Regions from separate parts of the Streptomyces sp. R44 genome, predicted to be linked through region 1. Evidence: riboswitches for the same ligand, from Rfam matches in the RefSeq annotation. Region 1 holds a riboswitch; each other region holds the start of a gene.
The links. A riboswitch is a leader RNA that binds a small molecule or an ion and turns the genes downstream of it on or off. The one in region 1 is predicted to bind S-adenosylmethionine.
Positions count from the first base shown of each region.

Region 1 (4,865 bases):
GGGCGGGTCTTCCTGTCTCGGGGAGCGCTGTGCAGAGGGGCCGTCCTCGCGGGCCCGGGAGTTCGGGGGGTGAGGTCCCGGGGGTTCAGTGGTCGCCCTTGTGCGGGCCTGCCGAGCGGCCTGGCAGTGGCTGGCGCCAGTCCCCCAGCGTGCTGATGAGGAACTGGCGGGCGAGAAGACGGATGTCGTCCCAAGCCGAATCAGAGGCCAGGGCGTCGGCCCAGAGGCCGACGCGATGCCCGGCGTCGATCTCGCCGAGTCGCCGGCCGACGGCCTGAAGGTCGCGCAGTTGCCCGGGTTCGAGGACCCCGCGCTCGGCGAACCCTTCGGACATGCGGCAGAGGAGTTCCACCTCTTCGACGACCGGCTCCGTCTCCAGCTCGCGCTCCCCCAACCAGGACCGTTGGTCCTGGGCGTCGGCTGCGAGGAGGGCCATCCACAGCAGCGTCCCGTAGCGTATGTGCGCGTCGCCGAACTCATTCATGGACGGAGGATCGCACGGAGCCCCCTTCCGCACGCGTTCGGGGGACATACCCGACGGTGCGCCGGAGCCGAAGAACCAGCGGGCCACCCTGCGGGCCCGAGGCAGCAACGGCAGCCGGCCCCCGTGGTCTCCAACGGACAGCGGCTCAGTCGCCGGTCGTGCCGTCGAGCAGCTCGCGCAGGATGTCGAGGTGTCCGTTGTGGCGGGCCGTCTCCTCGGTGAGGTGCAGGAGGATCCAGCGCAGATCGACGTGGAGGCCGTTGCGGATGGCGCGCTTCGCCTTGGTCTCCAGGTCGTTCTCGGCGACCAGTTCGCGGTAGCGGGCGCTCTGTTCGGCGTATTCGTCGAGCAACTGCGTGAGCGGGAAGTCGACGGCGATACGCATCTCGCGGTCGGGGTCCTCATCGGTCCAGGGGCCGATGTCCTCCCCGCCGAGGAGGACCACTTCGAACCAGTAGTACTCGACCCAGCGGAGGTGGTTGATCACTCCGCTCATGGTCATCAGCGGTGACTTCGGCAGGATCGCCTTGCGGGCGTTCTCCGCGGAGACGCCCTCGCACTTGGCGCGGGCCGTGTCACGGGTGTAGTCGAGGAACGTGGTGAGCTGGGTGCGCTCGTCCCACGCGGGCGGCGTGTCGTCAATTCTGGTCATCGCGCGCAGCGTTCCTCATCGAGGCCACCGATGTCGAGGCGTTTTCGACGGACCCGACTCCTACGCCCAGCTCCTGGCCCGCCGCGCCGCGCAGGGACGCGGCGCCGACGGCCCGGCGTGACCCGCCGGGCAGGGCCTAGGATCGTCCGTCATGCGAGCGTGGACGTTGCCGATGCGAGCGTGGACGTTGCCGGCCGCCGGAGTCGCCGTGCTGGCCTGGGGTGAGTGGTTGAACCGGCGTTGGTCGCGGACCCTGGTCGAGGCCGGCGGCCACGGTTCCCGGGCTGTGGTCGTGCTCGGCTACCGCAATCCGTCCGAGTCGATCAACCTCATCAACCGCTGGCGGGTCCGGGCCGGGATCCGTTCCGTCGATGCGGACGCCGGCGGCGACTCCGTGGTCGTCTTCAGCGGAGGGGCGGTCGGTGGTGACACCGCCGAGGCCGAGCTGATGGCCGACTACGCGCGGTCCGTTCTGCGGTACACGGGCCGTGTTCTCGTCGAGGACCGGAGCAGGACCACCTGGGAGAACATCACCCACGTGGTCCCGCTGATCGAGGACGCGGAGCGCATCGCGATCGTGTCCCAGCCCGCACACGCGCTCAAGGCGCGCGCCTACCTGCGCCGTCAGCGGCCTGATCTCGCCGACAGGCTCGTACGCGCCGCCGACTATCGCCTCGGGGAGTGGACGCTGCTCAAGCCGCTTCTTGCCGCGTACGGGCTGTGGACACTGCGCGGTCTCACCGCGGCCGAACGCAGGCGGTAGCTCCCACGCCCCGCCGTTCCCGGGCCAGAGTCAGGGCCCGGGCCCGGGCCGGGGTCAGATCTTCGGCGAGAGTCGGTACTGCTGTGGGTGGACGTGCAGCCGCGGTGAGGTGAGCAGCAGGGCTCGGTTGTCCTGTCCGCCGGCCATGTGGTCGAGCCAGCGCTCGTACCAGGCGAGGAAGTCCGGGGCCGAGGAGACGTTCGGGCCCCAGAAGCCGTCGGTGTTGCCGATGAGGACGCGCCCGGTGAGCGGGCCGGTCACTCCGAGGAGGGCGAGGTCGCTGCAGCCGCGTTCGATGACGTGCAGGAAGAGGTGGCCTTCGCGTGTGGGGCGGTAGGCCCGACGGAATCCTCTCGTCCGCGTGTCGGCGGATGCGCGGTTCATCGTGAAGAGGGCGCAGCGTTCCAGGGGGATCAGTCCGTAGTACGGGGACGCACCCGTGCCGCCCATGTTCGTGAGGAAGTCTCGGTAGGGGCGCGGGAGTTCCACGTCGTTCTCGGCTTCGAAGGCGTCTGCCCGGGCTTCGGGCAAGCGGGGGCCGAGACGGAATGCGTGCCGTTCCTCGCCGAAGGAGTGGCTTCGGTGGGGCGTGTAGGGAATGCGTGCAAGCTTGCGTCGCAGCCGCGGGATGCGGGAGTCCATGCGAGCTCTTTTCTCGTGTCGCCGGCAATCTATCGCGCGGCGGCCGGGGATCATCCTGCGGGTGGGATCCCTACGAGCCGGGACGAGCTCCCCCGGCAGCCGGGCGAGGCGCCGGCGTTCAGCACACGCGGCACGGCCTGTCCGATGGCGTCACCAGGGGCCCCCTGGCAGCTCGCCCCGGGAGTCTTGTATGGTTCTCCGCGAATCATCCAGAGGGGTGGAGGGACCGGCCCTACGAAGCCCCGGCAACTCCCCGATCGTCTCGGCGCTCCCTGTTCGCGCCGTCTCGTCGGGATCAGTGCCAACTCCGGCCTGCGCCAACGTGGCGCGGGAAAAGATGAGGAGACACGGTGCTCTCTACGCTGCCCTTCGCCCCGGCTCTGTCCGTTCCGGGCTTTCCGCGTACCCAGCTCATGATCGTCGCGGCATATCGGCCGACGTCTTCGGCCCTTTCCCGCTGACCATCCCCCTCCCTCACCTTCCTTCCCCTGCCCTCCCCCGGGTGAGGTCGCCGCGAGGCATGCTCGCGCGCCGAGACTGGAGTACCCCTTTCCATGGACATTTCGGATATTTCTAGCGGTGTCGGCGTCCTCGACAAGGCCGCGGTGATCCTCGACGCGCTGGCGTCGGGCCCTGCCCATCTGGCCGGGCTGGTCGCCACCACCGGTCTCGCGCGGCCCACGGTCCACCGGCTCGCCACGGCGCTCGAACGCCACCGGCTGGTCGGCAGGGACATCCAGGGCCGGTTCGTCCTCGGGCCCTGGATCGCCGAGCTCTCGGCCGCCTCGGACGAGGACTGCCTGCTGGCCGCGGCCGGCCCGGTCCTGACCTCCCTCCGGGACGCCACGGGCGAGAGCGCGCAGCTCTACCGGCGCCAGGGTGAGGTGCGCGTCTGCGTCGCCGCCGCCGAGCGGACGTCCGGCCTGCGCGACATCGTGCCGGTGGGGTCCACACTCCCCATGAAGGTCGGCTCCGCCGCCCAGGTCCTGCTGGCCTGGGAGGAGCCGGAGCGGTTCTACCAGGGCCTGCAGGGTGCCCGCTTCACCGCGACCGCCCTGAGCGGCGTACGGCGCCGGGGCTGGGCCCAGTCGATCGGTGAGCGCGAACCCGGCATGGCCTCTGTCTCGGCGCCGGTCCGCGGCCCGTCGCAGCGGGTGGTGGCCGCCGTGACGGTCACGGGCCCGATCCAACGCCTCACCCGGCACCCGGGCGCCCGGCTCGCGAAGGCCGCCGTCGACGCCGCCGACCGCCTGACCGAGGTCGTATGCCGCTCCTGAACGTAAGGACGGAGCCGCGGCAGCCGCTCCGCTCCCCGCGCGGCATGATGGGGTCATGCGAAATCAGCCTGTGCTCGTTTTCGATGGAGACTGCGGATTCTGCTCCACCTCGGTGAGGTTCGCCGAGCGACGCCTGAAGCCCCGGTGCGAGACCACTGCCTGGCAGTTCGCGGACTTGGAGGGTCTCGGCGTCACGTCGACGCGGGCCTCGCACGAAGTGCTGTGGGTCACGCCCGGCGGTGTCGTGTACGGGGGCGCCCAGGCCGTCGCGAAGGTGCTCTTGAGCTCGGGCGGAGGGTGGCCGGCGGCGGGTGCGTTGCTCACGCTTCCTCCCGTGCGGTGGGTGGCCCACGGTGTGTACCGGCTCATCGCGAACAACCGTCACCGCATGCCGGGAGGTACCGCCGCCTGCGCTCTCCCCCACCGCCCGGCCCCGCGACCCGACTAGGCCGTGTATCGAAAGTGGATCTTGGGCTGTGCATGATCTCGGTTCTTCCGTGGCGGGACGTCCCCGTCGAGTACGGACCGTGGAGCCGGGTCTACGACCTATTCCGCCGGTGGCAGCGGAACGGCACCTGGCAGCGAATCCTCACCCAGTTCCAGTCCCTGGCCGACGCGAAGGGCGCGATCGTGTGGGACTTGAACGTCGACTCCACGGTCTGCCGCGCCCATCAGCATGCGGCCGGGGCCCGCAAGCAGGGCGACCGGCAAAAGGAACCGCCGGGCGGCATCTTCACCGAGCCCCGTGATCACGGGCTGGGACGCTCGCGCGGCGGGTTCACCACCAAGCTGCACCTGGCCGTCGAGCAGGGACAGAAGCCCATGTCGATCCTGGTCACGGCAGGGCAGCGCGGAGACTCGCCGCAGTTCGAGCCCGTGCTGGAGAAGGTTCGCGTGCCCCGCCTCGGGCCAGGCCGGCCGCGCGTCCGCCCCCATCGGGTGCGGGCCGACAAGGCGTACGCCTCCCGCAAGAACCGCGCCTACCTGCGCCCCCGCGGGAGCCGCTGCACCATCCCGGACAAGGCCGACCAGGCGCGCAACCGCCAG
Region 1 is NZ_CP163444.1:414,332-419,196, forward strand. Features, by position in the region: gene AB5J54_RS02140 (hypothetical protein) at 86-484, opposite strand; gene AB5J54_RS02145 (DinB family protein) at 630-1,136, opposite strand; gene AB5J54_RS02150 (YdcF family protein) at 1,309-1,899, shown strand; gene AB5J54_RS02155 (SMI1/KNR4 family protein) at 1,954-2,541, opposite strand; SAM riboswitch class I at 2,744-2,885, shown strand; gene AB5J54_RS02160 (IclR family transcriptional regulator) at 3,096-3,818, shown strand; gene AB5J54_RS02165 (thiol-disulfide oxidoreductase DCC family protein) at 3,874-4,266, shown strand; gene AB5J54_RS02170 (IS5 family transposase) at 4,299-4,865, shown strand, end outside.

Region 2 (4,865 bases), 4.3 Mb from region 1:
AACTCTACCGCGCTCAACCATGCAGAATTGCCCCTTCCGCTTATCGCGCGGAAGGGGCAATTGGTACTGACTGGTAGCGCTTTACGGGTCTCAGCACCCGCCGGCGACGGCCGGAATGATCGAGACGCCCGCGCCGGCCGGGGTGGCCGTCTCCAGACCCTGCTCGAAGCGCACGTCGTCGTCGTTGACGTAGACGTTGACGAAGCGGCGCAGCTTGCCCTGGTCGTCCAGGACGCGGGCGGCGATGCCGGTGTGGTTCTTCTCCAGGTCCGCGATGACCTCGGCGAGGGTCGCGCCCTCGGCCTGGACCTCGGACTGACCACCCGTGTAGGTGCGGAGGATGGTGGGGATGCGGACGTTCACGGCCATGTCTTCGTTACCTTTCAGAGCGCCAGGCCGGCGTCGCGGAACGCGTCCAGGCTCGGGCGGATGGTGGCGGTCGCCTGAGAGGTGTCGGCCACCGCGTCCAGGGTCTTGAGTCCGTCGCCGGTGTTGAGGACGACGGTGGTGAGGTTCGGGTCGATGAGCCCGGCCTCGACGAGCTTCTTCGTGACGCCGACGGTCACGCCGCCCGCGGTCTCGGCGAAGACGCCCTCGGTCTGCGCGAGGAGCTTGATGGCCTCGACGACCTGCTCGTCGTTGACGTCCTCCACGGCGCCGCCGGTCCGGCGGGCGATGTCGAGGACGTACGGGCCGTCGGCCGGGTTGCCGATGGCGAGGGACTTGGCGATGGTGTTCGGCTTCTGGGGCCGTACGACGTCGTGGCCGGCCTTGAAGGCCGCCGACACCGGGGAGCAGCCCTCGGCCTGGGCACCGAAGATCTTGTACGGCTTGTCCTCGACGAGGCCCAGCTTGATGAGCTCCTGCAGACCCTTGTCGATCTTGGTGAGCTGGGAGCCGGAGGCGATCGGGATGACGAGCTGGTCGGGGATGACCCAGCCGAGCTGCTCGCAGATCTCGTACGCGAGCGTCTTGGAGCCCTCGCCGTAGTACGGGCGGAGGTTGACGTTCACGAAGCCCCAGCCCTCGCCGAGCGGGTCGCCGATGAGCTCCGAGCAGAAGCGGTTGACGTCGTCGTAGTTGCCCTCGATGGCGACGAGGTCACCGCCGTAGACACCGGCCATGACGACCTTGCCCTGCTCCAGGTCGTGCGGGATGAACACGCAGGAGCGGAAGCCGGCGCGGGCGGCGGCGGCGCCGACGGCGCCGGCCAGGTTGCCGGTGGAGGAGCAGGAGAGGGTGGTGAAGCCGAAGGCGCGGGCGGCTTCGAGGGCCTGGGCGACGACCCGGTCCTTGAAGGAGTGGGTCGGGTTGCCGGAGTCGTCCTTGACGAAGAGCTTTCCGGGGGCGACGCCGAGCTCGCGGGCGAGGTTGTCGGCCTGGACGAGCTTGGTCCAGCCGGGGTTCAGGTTGGGCTTCTCGGCGACGTCGGCGGGGACGGGCAGGAGGGGGGCGTAGCGCCAGATGTTGGCGGGGCCGGCCTCGATCTGCTTCCGCAGCGCCTCGGGGTCACCGGTGGGAAGGTCGTACGCGACTTCGAGCGGTCCGAAACAGAGTTCACAGGCGAAGATCGGGCCGAGCGGGAAGACTTCACCGCATTCGCGACAGGAAAGCCCGGACGCGGGACCGAGGTCGACGGTGGTGGGTGCGACGGTCTGAACAGCCATGGAGGCGAGGCCCTTTCTCCTCATCTTTCCCATGACGAATTTTTCGCCATGAGACGGATTTGGCACCTTCCCTAGCCGGGAGCCTCGCTGGAGGACGAGTAACCGACTGGAGGGTTGCCGGGGCTTCAACGGGCCGTTTCCCTCTGCCCCTCTGGATGAGCGGTATTCGATTGTGAAGCGCGGTGGACTTTCGTTCCTGCGCTCCGACGCGGGCGGCACCCCGACGTGCATCGGGCATCCGCGTTGTTCAAGACTGTAACCGAAGGCCCGGAACCTTGGACCGGCCGTCCGACCCGCGAGATGGAGAGAGATCACGTGCTGGAAGAGGTGGAGCGCTGGCTGGCCCGGCGGTCCTGGTCGGTGACGGACAGGCCGCTGGAACGGATCCTCGCAGCCAAGCGGAACACGACGGTCAGCGTCGTCCTGCCCGCGCTGAACGAGGAGGCGACGGTCGGGGACATCGTCTCCGTGATCCGGCGCGAGCTGATGACCGAGTCCGTCCCCCTCGTGGACGAGCTGGTGGTGATCGACTCGGGCTCCACGGACCGTACGGCGGAGGTCGCGGCGGCGGCGGGCGCGCGGGTGGTCGCGCGGGACGCGATACTCCCCCGCATACCGACCGTCCCCGGCAAGGGCGAGGTGCTCTGGCGGTCGCTGATGGCGACGAGCGGGGACGTGGTCTGTTTCGTGGACGCGGACCTGCGGGACTTCTCGGCGGACTTCGTGACGGGGATCGTGGGCCCGCTGCTCACGGACCCGGACGTGGAGTTCGTGAAGGCGATGTACGACCGCCCGTTCGGCACTGAATTCGATGGGCTCGCCTCCGGCAAGACCCCCGGTCAGGGCGGCCGGGTGACGGAACTGGTGGCCCGCCCGCTGCTGAACCTCCACTGGCCGCAGCTGGCCGGTTTCGTGCAGCCGCTGGGCGGCGAGTACGCGGCCCGGCGCTCGCTGCTCGAACGGCTGCCGTTCCCGGTCGGTTACGGAGTGGAGCTGGGGCTGCTCGTGGACGCCCTGCACACGGTGGGCCTGGACGCGCTCGCGCAGGTGGACGTGGGGGTGCGCAAGCACCGGCACCAGGACGGGCAGGCGCTGGGCCGGATGGCGGCGGCGATCTACCGGACGGCGCAGCTGCGGCTCTCGCGGGGGCATCTGGTGCGGCCGCGGCTCACGCAGTTCGAGCGGGGCGAGAAGGGCTTCGAGCCGCGGACGTACGCGGTGGACACGGAGGAGCGGCCGCCGATGGCCGAGATCGCGGAGTACGCACAGCGCCGCGTGGCGTGACGTCCGAGGAGGAGGCACACCGCCGCGTGGCGTAACGCCCCACGATGATCCGTTTTGCATAAATTGCCCTTTTATGCGCTTCAGACAACATCACCTGGGCAGGGTGCTCGCGGTCATCGGGCTCACGGCGGGCTCGCTCGCGTCCGCGGCGGCAGGACCGGCCGCCGCGGACGTGGTCGAGCCCTTCGGCAAGCGGTACGACGCGTCGCTGTACGGCGACTTCACCACGATCGGCAACACGGTCATGGGCTGCCCGGCCGGCCCGGCGGACCTGGCGGCCCGCTGCGCGACGGCGGCCTCCGGCCAGGGCTCGGACAACAACAACACCTTCGTGATGCGGCGCATCGACGCGGCCGGCCTCGGGACCACCGACTTCGGCTCCAGCACCGGTCACGTCAAGATCCCGGCGGGCGCCGAGGTCGCGTACGCCCGCCTCTTCTGGGGCGGGAACGACGGCACGTACAAGGGCCCGAGCGGCGCGCAGCTGAAGCGCTGCGACATCTCGGGCGCGGACGTCGGGCGCTCCCCCGGCGACCCGACGACGACGGCCCCGGTGATCAGGGTCGGGGCGGGTCCCGCGACCCCGGTGTCGATCGACAGCATGGTCGCCGACCCGGCCGACACCAGTGGCCCGCACTACTACACGGGCGAGTCGGACGTGACCGCCGCCTTCGCGGGCGTCTCGGGGACGGACGCGCGGGTGGCGGTCGGCAACCTCTGGGCGCCGAGCGGCAAGGGCTGCGTCGCGGGCTGGTCCCTGACCGTCGTCCACAGGTTCCCCGGTCCGGACCGGGTGAAGGCCCCCGAGCGGCGGAACGTGTACGTGTACGGCGGCCACGTCCTCCAGCGCTCGACGTCCCCGGCGACCACGATCACCGTGGGCGGCTTCTACCGGGGCCCGGGCACGGTACGCGCGAGCGTGACGGCGTACGAGGGGGACTGGAACACCCCGGGCGACAAGTTCCTCGTCGACGGCAGGAACGTCACCGAGGCCCACACCGGCAACACGAACAACTTCTTCGTCGGCGAGGACGACGGCGCGGTCTCCCCGAAGCTCACGAACAACCTGAGCATCGACGCCAAGGCCTTCGACGTCCCGGCCGGCGCCGTCCCACCGGGCGCGACCTCGGCGGACCTGACCTTCTCCACCAGCGGCGACACCTACGTGCCGTCCGGGCTCGCCTTCTCCGTACCGGTCCCGGACCTGGAGATCACCAAGACGGCGAGCCCGCGGAAGGTGAAGCCGGGCGACACCCTCACGTACACGATCACGGCGAAGAACATCGGCCCGTTCGACTACCCGAACGCCACGTTCGGCGACGACCTGACCGGGAACCTGGACGACGCCGACTACGACGGGGACGTGCGGACGGACCTGGGCAGGGTGTCGTACGAGAAGCCGAGGATCGGGTACGTGGGGACCATCCCGGCCGGGAGGACGGCGACGGTCACGTACTCGGTGAAGATCAAGAACCCGGCGACGGGCGACGGGAAGCTCCGCAACAGCGTGGAGGTGGAGAGCCCGCGCTCGAACTGCGGGGACGGCAGCGAGGACCCGTCGTGCGGGGTGACGCCGGAGCTCGAAAAGCCCGAGCCGACCCCGACGGATCCGACCCCGACCCCGACGAACCCCTCACCGACCCCGACCCCCACCCCCACGCAGCCCGACCCCTCCCCGTCGGCATCGGCGACGGTCTCGGTGCTCCCGTCCCCGCCGTCCCCGCCGGCCCCTCCGGCCCCGGGACCGCTGGGCGGTCACGGCGACGGCTCGATGGCGGAGACGGGAAGCAACGGCGAACGCCTCTGGCTGCTCGGCGCACTCGCGGTGGCCCTCGCGGCGACCGGCCTGGTGGCGAAGGCGGCGATGCGCGGCCGACGCGACTGACCTGCGGCGACTCCCCGTGGCCGAATCCA
Region 2 is NZ_CP163444.1:4,758,107-4,762,971, reverse strand. Features, by position in the region: gene AB5J54_RS22210 (MoaD/ThiS family protein) at 91-369, opposite strand; gene thrC (threonine synthase) at 384-1,691, opposite strand; SAM riboswitch class I at 1,685-1,829, opposite strand; gene AB5J54_RS22200 (glucosyl-3-phosphoglycerate synthase) at 1,983-2,951, shown strand; gene AB5J54_RS22195 (hypothetical protein) at 3,025-4,836, shown strand.
Region 2: linked by a shared signal. The riboswitch ahead of thrC (threonine synthase) and the one ahead of AB5J54_RS02160 (IclR family transcriptional regulator) in region 1 are both predicted to bind S-adenosylmethionine.

Region 3 (4,865 bases), 390 kb from region 1:
GGTCGTGCCAGATTCCAGCCAAGGCGACCAGCAGGTTCCACGAGGCGGTTGCATGCAGCTCCGTCTCCCCTGAGTGCTCAGCCGGTGAGTTTCGGTGGAAGATCACCGCCGCGATCTGTTTGTTCGCGGCCAGGCGCAGGGCTGCGGCCGTGCGGCGGGCTTCGCCTTGAAGCGGAGCGGTTTCGGGGATGCGTGCCGACACGAAGCCAGCCAGCCGTGCGACCTGGTCCTCAGTGATCCGTTCCACTCATACCCCTGCGGCTAGCAACCCTATTCACCTGCGACGGCGCCAACTATCGCACCGGGCTGACACCGCCATGGGCGATGGAAGGCCTAGACAGCTTGACCAAAGACATAGGGGCACACCCCCTTTACGAGCTGCGGCAGGTCGCAGGGGAGGCGCCGGGCTGGTTCGAGGAGAAGGCCAGCCCGTCCATGGACGGCTTCGTGGCGCTGTGCAGGACACGGCTGACCAACGCGGAGCTGTCGGCCGTGATCGGACACGGCTCCCTGCGCTGGACGCCCGTCCTGGTCCTGCCCGCGCTCGCCGACGCCGCTCTGTGTGTGCCCGTGCTCCGGATGCTCGCCCGGCCCGAGGCCGGCGCGTCCAAGACGGAGGCACCGCGGGGCGCCGCTGATGTGGCCTCGTTCGTGAAGCTGTCCCTGGCGGTCGTCTTCCGCTCCATCGTCTTCACCGGCGTATGCACCTTCATCTCCCTCTACGCCCAGCAGCGCATGCAGGGCAGCACCACCGCGGGCACCATCGCCTGGTCCTGCTGTTCCTGGGCGGCGCAGGCGGCTCGGTCCTGGGAGGGTCCCTGGTCAACCGCTACGACCGCGTCCATGTCTCCCGCTGGTCCTACCTGCTCTCCATCGCCGCCGTGACCGGAATGATCTACGCACCCGGCCCGGCCATGTTCCTCCTCGTGGCCCTCACCTCCGTCGGCCTGTACGTCCCCTTCTCCCTCCAGGTCACCCTGGGCCAGGATTACCTGACCTCCCGTATCGCTACTGCCAGCGGCGTCACCCTCGGCCTCACCGTCAGCATCGGCGGCCTCATCAGCCCCCTGCTGGGACACCTGGCCGACTCCACCTCCCTGAAGACAGCCCACACCCCCCTGATCGCCATGCCTGCCCTGAGCTGGCTCCTCGGCCGACGGTCGACCGCGTTTCGTCACCTGGGCAAGCCCATTCCGTCGGTGGCACCCTTCTCCCACGTGGGCACGAGACGGCTACGACACCTCACCGCGAGCGGGAATCGGATCGCCACGACCGGAGTTGGTGAGGGAAGTTAGCCGTTTCAGGAGGGGTCATGCGAGCGATACAGGTTTCCGAAGTGGGCGGTCCCGAGGTGCTGCGACTGGTCGACATTGATCAACCGATGCCGGGCCCGGGCCAGGCGGTCGTGGAGGTCGCCGCGTCCGGCGTCAACTTCCTCGACGTATACCACCGCCAGGGCCGGTACACCCTCCCGCTGCCCTTCACCCCGGGCACTGAGGGCGCGGGCACGGTCCTCGAGGTTGGACCCGGCGTCACCCACGTCGCTGTGGGAGACCGGGTCGGCTGGGTGGAGATTCCCGGCACCTATGCCGAGCAGGCAGTCGTGGACTCCTCCCGGCTCGTGCCCCTGCCCGACGGCGTCGACTTCGAGGCCGCCGCCGCCGTGCTGCTGCAGGGCATGACGGCGCACTACCTCGTCAAGGACGCCTACCCGGTCCAGCCAGGCGACACGGTGCTCGTGCACGCTGCTGCCGGCGGCATGGGGCTTGTGCTGACCCAGCTCATCACCCACCTCGGCGGCAGAGTGATCGGCACAACCTCGACACCGGAGAAAGCCCAGCTGGCGCGGCGCGCCGGGGCCGCCGAGGTGATCCTCTACTCCGCAGTGGACGATCTCGCCGCCGAGGTGAAGCGGCTCCATGGCGGCCAGGGCCTGCCTGTCGTCTTCGACGGCGTCGGCAGGGACACCTTCGATGCGAGCCTCGCCAGCCTGCGAACCCGCGGCCACCTGGTGCTCTTCGGCGCCGCGAGTGGTGCAGTGCCGCCCTTCGACCCCATCCGGCTCGCCCACGGCGGTTCGCTGACCCTGATCCGGCCAAGCCTCGGGGACTTCATCGCCGATCGGTCCGAGCTGCTCCGGCGCGCCGCCGACGTGCTCGAATTGGTGCGCACCAAGGTCCTTGAGACCAGCGTGACGGCCCGCTACCCGCTCGCCGAGGTCGCCCAAGCTCACCGCGATCTGGAGGCCCGGCGTACCACCGGCAAGCTACTCGTCATCCCCTAGGGCAACCGACGGAATTGACTGACCTGCAGGAATGTGGCTTCCGCCGGGCGTCGATCCCGCGCAGGTGTGTCCGCGATCCCGGGTGATGACCGCTAACGGGAGCCAGCTGCGGTGCGAGCGCAGGCAGAGCCGAGATGCCCGGCCGACCGTCGACCGCGTTTCGTCACCTGGGCAAGCCCATTCCGTCGGTGGCACAACAAGGCCCGCACAGCGAACGAGGGCGTGCCCGCACTCCAGATCGCTTCCCTCATCGGCTGGTTCGGTGAGCTTGTCCAAGATCAACCCAGACACGACCCGCAGCCTCCCACCGCCCGACCCGCCCGGACAGTCCGCTGTCAAGCACAGTGGACCCGGGCGACCGGATGAAGCCGGCCCGGCCTGTCGGCAAACGATCGCCTGACAGGGACCATCCCCGCGCAGGCTGGGAGCAGGAGCTCGACCCCGAGTCGGGGCTCTACGAGTGGCGACCAACCCCCCAGGCGCGGGGAACAGGTTGTGTCAGGTGCGGGCCTGATCAGGCTTCCGTCCCGTGAATCCCTGGGTCGCTTTCGCCAAAAGACCGGTTGACCACGAGGCCAGAGTCTTGATCAGTGACAGAGTGTTCTTCTGCTTGTGATCGGCCATCCATGGCCACGCCATCCAGGCGGGCAGCAGGCCCACGGTCACGATCAGTAGAGGCACCATGCCCACAAGGGCGCACAGCACCAGACACAGGGGGATGATCGTGCGGGAAGAGATCCACGAGAACACGTCTTGAAGCATCGTGAAGGCACCATCCGTCGCCCCCAAGGGGGCTTACCCTCGCAGCGGCTCTCGCCGCGAGACGGAGTTGGCACCATCACCGGACGGGCAGGGCCGTCCTTTCCATGGGCATCAAATGGCCATGGCAGAGGGTTGCCGGAGCTTCAACGGGCCGTATCCCTCAGCTCCTCTTCAAGGTGCGCGAGCATCCGACTCGCGCACCGACAGATTACCCATCAGCGAGGGTCTAAACCACTCTCGATGGACACCTGGTGAAGCGTGGTCACCTTGTCCGCCCGGGGCGCCCACGCCAGGACGAGGGCCTGCCGGGGGTCACACACCACGGCAAGGCCGCGGGCCAGCACGACGCCCTGGCCGGCCACTGGACGCGTCCGACGAGCAGCTGAAGGACGAGCGGGGCGCCAGGGCCCAGGACGTGGACGCCGTCGGCCTCAGTCGGGCCCTGGTCAGATCGTGACCGGGCCGTGGGCGGTGGCGAACTCAACCGAGACCAGGCCCGGTTCCTCATCCTCGACCCAGGTGACGTCAATCTGGTCAAGGGGGTGGTCGGCCGGTTCGCCAAGGAATTCGGCGATGGAGGCGGCGTCGCCGGCGATGGAGACCCCGTGGATGGTGGTGGAGGTGCGCGGGTCGGCGCTCGGGCGCTCCTCGATGGGGACCAGCCATTCGAGGAAGTACGGCAGTTGCGGGTCCTCCATCAGTTCCAGCAGGCCGATCTGCTTCCACCTCAGGTCGAACCCGTCGGGGCGGACGCGATGACCCTCGGCCGACGTGCGGCCGAGGCGGGTCTCGACCGGGGCCATGTCGTCGACGGAGACCACCCAACCGAGCCAACCGCCGCCCTCGGCGGCACGGTGCGCGACCGCCCGGCCGAAGGGTGCACGGTCGGCGGCGGGGTGGTCGAGTGTGGTGACGACCTCGACGTAGGTACCGCCGCTCAGCGGGAGAACGAAATTACGGGTGCCGAATCGCGGATGCACACCCCCGTCGACGAACCCGGCGCCGAGGGCCGATCCGATCCACTGCACGGTCGAGACGAAACTGTCGCGGGCCACCGCATAGGACACATGATCAAGTCGCACCGCCCCATCATCACCCGACAACCCGCACAAAACCCCGACGCCACGCCCGCCACCCCGGCCGCGTCCGCTGTTGCTTCAGCCGTGGAGCGGACCGATCATCTTTATCCCGGCGGGGGACGCCCACCGCCCCCATTCAGACGGTGGGACCATCCCCACACAGGCGGGGAGCAGTCGAACCCCATACGAACCCGCAGGTCAGAGGCTCGCGCCGGAGCTCCCCTGGAACGCCTCCTCTGGATTCTGGGAACGCGTAGGGGATCTTCGCAGGTCACCGTGGGTACGTCCGGTGACTGACGACTGAGGTCTCTCCTCCCTCAATGCATGTCTCCGCGTCGGCTGCGGTCGGGGCGTCTCGTCCTGCTGCCAGCTGCTCTCGTCTCGTCTCGTCGATGGAGGCTGTCGGCTGGCCGTGCGCGCAGTTGCCTCGACCTGCTCAGGTGTGGGGGCGGACGGTGGTGCCGAGGGCGATGAGTGCGGCTGCGGCTCCGAGCCCGGCGAGCAGGCCGAAGAGCTGGGGTGTGCCGCCGAGTGGCGGGGCGAGGACGGCGCTGGTGAAGGGGGCGAGGGCGGACGCTGTCATGGCAGGGGCGCTGAGGATGCCGGAGAGGCGTCCGTAGTGGGTGGCGCCCCAGCGGTCGGTGATGGCGGTGGCCTGGAGGAGGGTGAGGTTGCCGCGGACCATGCCCGCGACGACCGACACCACGATCAGCAGGCCGTACGGCCCGGGGACGACAGCG
Region 3 is NZ_CP163444.1:19,359-24,223, forward strand. Features, by position in the region: gene AB5J54_RS00100 (hypothetical protein) at 1-247, opposite strand, end outside; partial or broken gene AB5J54_RS00105 (MFS transporter) at 484-1,151, shown strand; gene AB5J54_RS00110 (quinone oxidoreductase) at 1,313-2,284, shown strand; gene AB5J54_RS00115 (hypothetical protein) at 2,783-3,046, opposite strand; SAM riboswitch class I at 3,083-3,224, opposite strand; gene AB5J54_RS00120 (VOC family protein) at 3,493-4,158, opposite strand; gene AB5J54_RS00125 (MFS transporter) at 4,562-4,865, opposite strand, start outside.
Region 3: linked by a shared signal. The riboswitch ahead of AB5J54_RS00115 (hypothetical protein) and the one ahead of AB5J54_RS02160 (IclR family transcriptional regulator) in region 1 are both predicted to bind S-adenosylmethionine.

Region 4 (4,865 bases), 2.0 Mb from region 1:
TCAACCTGTGGGGCCACACGCTGGTCCTGGGCGTGATGATCCCGCTGGCGATCTTCCCGGCGGTCCTCGCCGCGATCGCGGTCTACCCGTTCATCGAGTCCTGGATCACCGGCGACAAGCGCGAGCACCACATCGCGCAGCGCCCGCGCAACGCTCCGACGCGCACCGCCTTCGGTGTCGCCTGGATCACCGCGTACATGATCATGCTCATCGGTGGTGGAAACGACCTCTGGGCGACCCACTTCCACCTGTCGCTGAACTCGATCACCTGGTTCGTCCGGATCTTCTTCTTCGTCGGACCGGTCATCGCGTTCATCGCCACCAAGCGGATCTGCCTCGGCCTCCAGCGCCGCGACAAGGACAAGGTGCTGCACGGCCGCGAGTCGGGCATCATCAAGCGCCTGCCGCACGGTGAGTTCGTCGAGGTCCACCAGCCGCTCAGCCAGGGCGAGCTGCACCGCCTCACCGCGCACGAGCAGTACGACGCGGCGGAGCTTCCGCCGGCCGTCGACGAGAACGGCGTGGAGCGCAAGATCGGCCGCATGGAGAAGCTCCGGGTCAAGCTCAACAAGGGCTACTACGGCGACGACAGCCAGATCGCCAAGCCCACGGTCGAGGAGTTCAAGGAGATCCAGAGCGGCCACGGCCACCACTGATCACCTGAACACCTGACCTTCCCCCACTCTCGGCTTCGCTCGAGCGGGGGGACCCCCATGGTCGCCACGGCAAGAGCCCCGTCCATTCGATGGACGGGGCTCTTTGCCGTGCCCGGACATCGATAGGGTGGGTGTGTATCCGTCACGTGATCATCTGGAGCTGCCATGAGCGCTGCGACCCCCGCTGGAGGACCTACGTCGGCGGGCCGCTCCTGGCCCGTCCTGCTGAACGGACTCCTCGACGGCCACGACCTCTCCGCCGACGACACGGCCTGGGCGATGGACCTGATCATGAGCGGCGAGGCGACCGACGCGCAGATCGCCGGCTTCATGGTCGCGCTGCGCGCCAAGGGCGAGACCGTGCAGGAGATCGCCGGCCTCGTCCGGACCATGTACGAGCACGCCAACGTCATCGAGGTGCCCGGGCGGACCGTCGACATCGTCGGCACCGGCGGCGACGGCGCCAAGACGGTCAACATCTCCACGATGGCGTCGATCGTGGTCGCCGGGACCGGCGCCAAGGTCGTCAAGCACGGCAACCGCGCCGCGTCCTCCGCCTCCGGCTCCTCCGACGTCCTGGAGAAGCTCGGCGTCAATCTGAACCTGACCCCGCAGCGGGTCGCCGAGGTCGCCGACGAAGCGGGCATCACCCTCTGCTTCGCGATCAAGTTCCACCCCTCGCTGCGGCACGTCGCCGCGGCCCGCGGCCAGCTGGGCATCCGGACGACCTTCAACGTCCTCGGGCCGCTGACCAACCCGGCCAAGGTACGGGCCCAGGCCGTCGGCGTCGCCGACCCGCGGATGGCGCCCGTCGTCGCCGGGGTCTTCGCCGAGCGCGGCAACTCCGCCCTGGTCTTCCGCGGCGACGACGGCCTGGACGAGCTCACCACGACCTCCACCTCCCGGGTCTGGGTGGTCCGGGACGGCGGCGTCACCGAGGAGCGCTTCGACCCGCGGGACGTCGGCATCGACCTCGTCCCGCTGGAGGCGCTGCGCGGCGACGACGCCTCGTTCAACGCCGACGTCGCCCGCCGGCTGCTCGCGGGGGAGAGCGGTCCGGTACGGGACGCGGTGCTGCTCAACGCGGCGGCGGCGCTCACCGCCCTGGACCCCGGCACGGGCACCCTCGCGGAGCAGCTGGCCGCGGGAATCGCGAGGGGCGCGGAGGCGATCGACTCCGGCGCGGCCCAGCGGTCCCTGGAGCGGTGGATCGCCGCCACCAACCGCTGACGCGCCACGCGCGGCCCCGTCCGGCATACGGACGGGGTTGCGCGGTGTCGATCAGCTGAACTACGTTCTGTATCAGGTCATGAGCGACAGCCCTCAAGCCCCGGCTGGCTGTCCGGCAACCCTCCGTCCGTGGCGGGGTGCCCCGGGTGAAGACCAGGTCGTACGGCAGAAGCCTGCGGCAAGCGCGGACCCCTGCGCACCACCCTGGGGTCCTTGGTCCTCTAGGGAGCGGTGTCTCGTGAGCAAGCGAATGCGTTAGGGCCCTTTCGGCCCCTCTCTCCACCTTTTCCGCCCGTACGCGGCACCCTTCTTCGCGCTGCCCTGCGGGCTCTTTCACGCCTTTTCGCGCCCCTTTTATGCCGGGAGACACCGTCATGTCCGCATGCCCGAACGCCGCCACCGTCGAGACCGCCACCGCCGCCGAGTCCGCCGATCCCTGCTGCGCCGCCCCGCTGCCGGTCCTCGGCCGGGACGTCACCGTCCCGCTCGTCACCGGTGGCGAGGTGACCTACGCGGCGCTCGACTACGCGGCCAGCGCGCCGGCCCTCCAGCGGGTCTGGGACGACGTCGCCGCCTACGCCCCGTACTACGGCAGCGTCCACCGCGGCGCCGGCTACCTCTCCCAGCTCTCCACCGACCTCTTCGAGAACAGCCGCGTCACTGTCGCCGAGTTCCTCGACTGCCGCCCCGACGACCAGGTCGTCTTCACCCGCTCCACCACCGACTCGCTGAACCTGCTCGCCGCCACCCTCCCGGCCGGCTGCCAGGTCTTCGTCTTCGAGACCGAGCACCACGCCTCGCTGCTGCCCTGGCGGGACGCCCGCGTCACCTACCTCGACGCGCCGCGCACCCCGGCCCAGGCCGTCGAGACCCTGGAGCGCGCCCTCGCCGACCGCGACCCGTACGGTCCCGCCCTCGTCTGCGTGACCGGCGCCTCCAACGTCACCGGGGAGCTGTGGCCGGTGAAGGAGCTCGCCGCCGCCGCGCACGCGCACGGCGCCCGGATCGTGCTCGACGCGGCCCAGCTGGCCCCCCACCACCCGGTCTCCGTACGGGAGTTGGACGTGGACTGGGTCGCCTTCTCCGGGCACAAGCTGTACGCGCCCTTCGGCTCCGGCGTCCTCGCCGGCCGTGCCGACTGGCTGCAGGATTCCGAGCCCTACCTCGCGGGCGGTGGAGCGTCCCGCAAGGTAGCCCGTCGGGCCGACGGTGGTGTGGACGTGGAGTGGCACACCACCGCGGCCCGACATGAAGCCGGTTCGCCGAACGTCATCGGCGTCTACTCGATCGCCTCCGCCTGCAAGGCGCTGACCGAGGCCGGCTTCGACTCCCTCGTCGCCCGCGAGCAGCACCTGATCGCCAAGGTCCGCGAGGGCCTGGCCGAGGTGCCTGAAGTGCGGGTGCTCTCGCTCTTCGGCGACGACGCGCCCCGGGTGGGCGTCATCTCCTTCGTCGTGGAGGGCTGGAACAGCTCCCACTTCGCCGCCGTGCTCTCCGCCGAGTACGGCATCGGCGTCCGCGACGGCCTCTTCTGCGCCCACCCGCTGGTCCGCACCCTGCTCGGCAGCGACCCGCAGGACCCGGGCGAGTGCGGCGCCCCCGAGGCGGCCCCGGGGGAGCGCTCGCTCAACGCCATCCGGGTGAGCTTCGGCGCCGGTACGCCGGACGAGCACGTGGACCGGTTCGTCGGCGCCGTGAAGGAGCTCGTCCGGGACGGCGCGCAGTGGAAGTACCGCACCGAGGACGGCCGCTGCGTCCCCGACCGCGGCTGATTGCTCACTCGTACGGGTGAAGGGGGCCTCCCGGTCGGGAGGCCCCCTTCAGTCGTGCCGCGTGCCCGGGGTCAGGACTCCAGGCCGATGGCGAAGGCCGCCTCCAGGTCGTGCTGGGAGTACGTCCGGAAGGCGACGTGCGTGTCCGTGGCCTCGACGCCCGGAATCTTGCTGATACGGCCGGGGATCACGTCCGCCAGGTCGTCGTGGCGCGGCACCCGGACCATGGCGATCAGGTCGTACGTACCGGTGACCGAGAAGACCTCGCTGACGCTGTCGAGCGCGGCGATCGACTCGGCGATCTCGGGGATGCGGTCCACGCTGGTCTTGATGAGCACGATCGCGGTGATCACGGCTGGCTTTCTCCCTCGGTCGCCGCGGCTTGGGCTTTCACTCTATCCCCACCGCGGAAGCGCACCCAGGCGTAGAGGAAGCCGACGGAGAAGCCCACGACGTGGGCCAGATAGGCGACGCCGGGTCCCGCGCCCGCCGCCCGCGCGGCCAGCCACTGGAGCGTGAACCAGAAGATCAGCACGATCCAGGCGGGGAAGCGCAGCGGCAGGAAGAACAGGAAGGGGAAGAGGCTGGTGACCCGGGATCGGGGGAAGAGGAAGAGAAAGGCCCCGAGCACCGCGGAGATCGCCCCGGAGGCCCCGACCAGGGTCTGCTCGCTGTCCGCGTGCGCCACCGCGTACCCGGACAGGGCGATGTAGCCGGTGCCCAGGTAGAAGAGGCAGAACTCGGCGGCGCCCATGCGCTCCTCGGCCATGGCGCCGAAGACGTACAGGAAGAGCATGTTTCCCAGGAGGTGGAGCCAGCTCCCGTGGACGAAGAGCGCGGTCAGCGGGGTGAGCAGGGCGCGCGGGTCGCCGCCGGTCAGCTCGGCGGGCACGACGCCCCAGCGGCGGAAGTAGGCGCCCTGGGCGGCCAGGAGCTCTTCGCCCGTGCCGTACCCCGGGTTGAGTCCGGAGACCGGGCTGACGGCGAAGAGCAGGCAGCAGGCGGCGATCAGTCCGTAGGTCACCGTGGGTCCGCTGCGGGTGCCCCGCCAGGCACCGAGGGCCGCGCCTCGCCAGTCGATCATGGACAGATCATGGCGTACCGGGGCCGAAGTGGACAGAGTGCCTCGCCGTGCCCTGCCCTCCCCGCGAGGCCGTAGGGTTACGGGCACCACCACCGCAGTTCGACGGCGCACCGCGGCACCCGC
Region 4 is NZ_CP163444.1:2,457,202-2,462,066, reverse strand. Features, by position in the region: gene AB5J54_RS11400 (cytochrome bc complex cytochrome b subunit) at 1-656, shown strand, start outside; gene trpD (anthranilate phosphoribosyltransferase) at 822-1,886, shown strand; SAM riboswitch class IV at 1,962-2,077, shown strand; gene AB5J54_RS11390 (aminotransferase class V-fold PLP-dependent enzyme) at 2,261-3,658, shown strand; gene AB5J54_RS11385 (Lrp/AsnC family transcriptional regulator) at 3,730-4,011, opposite strand; gene AB5J54_RS11380 (rhomboid family intramembrane serine protease) at 4,008-4,742, opposite strand.
Region 4: linked by a shared signal. The riboswitch ahead of AB5J54_RS11390 (aminotransferase class V-fold PLP-dependent enzyme) and the one ahead of AB5J54_RS02160 (IclR family transcriptional regulator) in region 1 are both predicted to bind S-adenosylmethionine.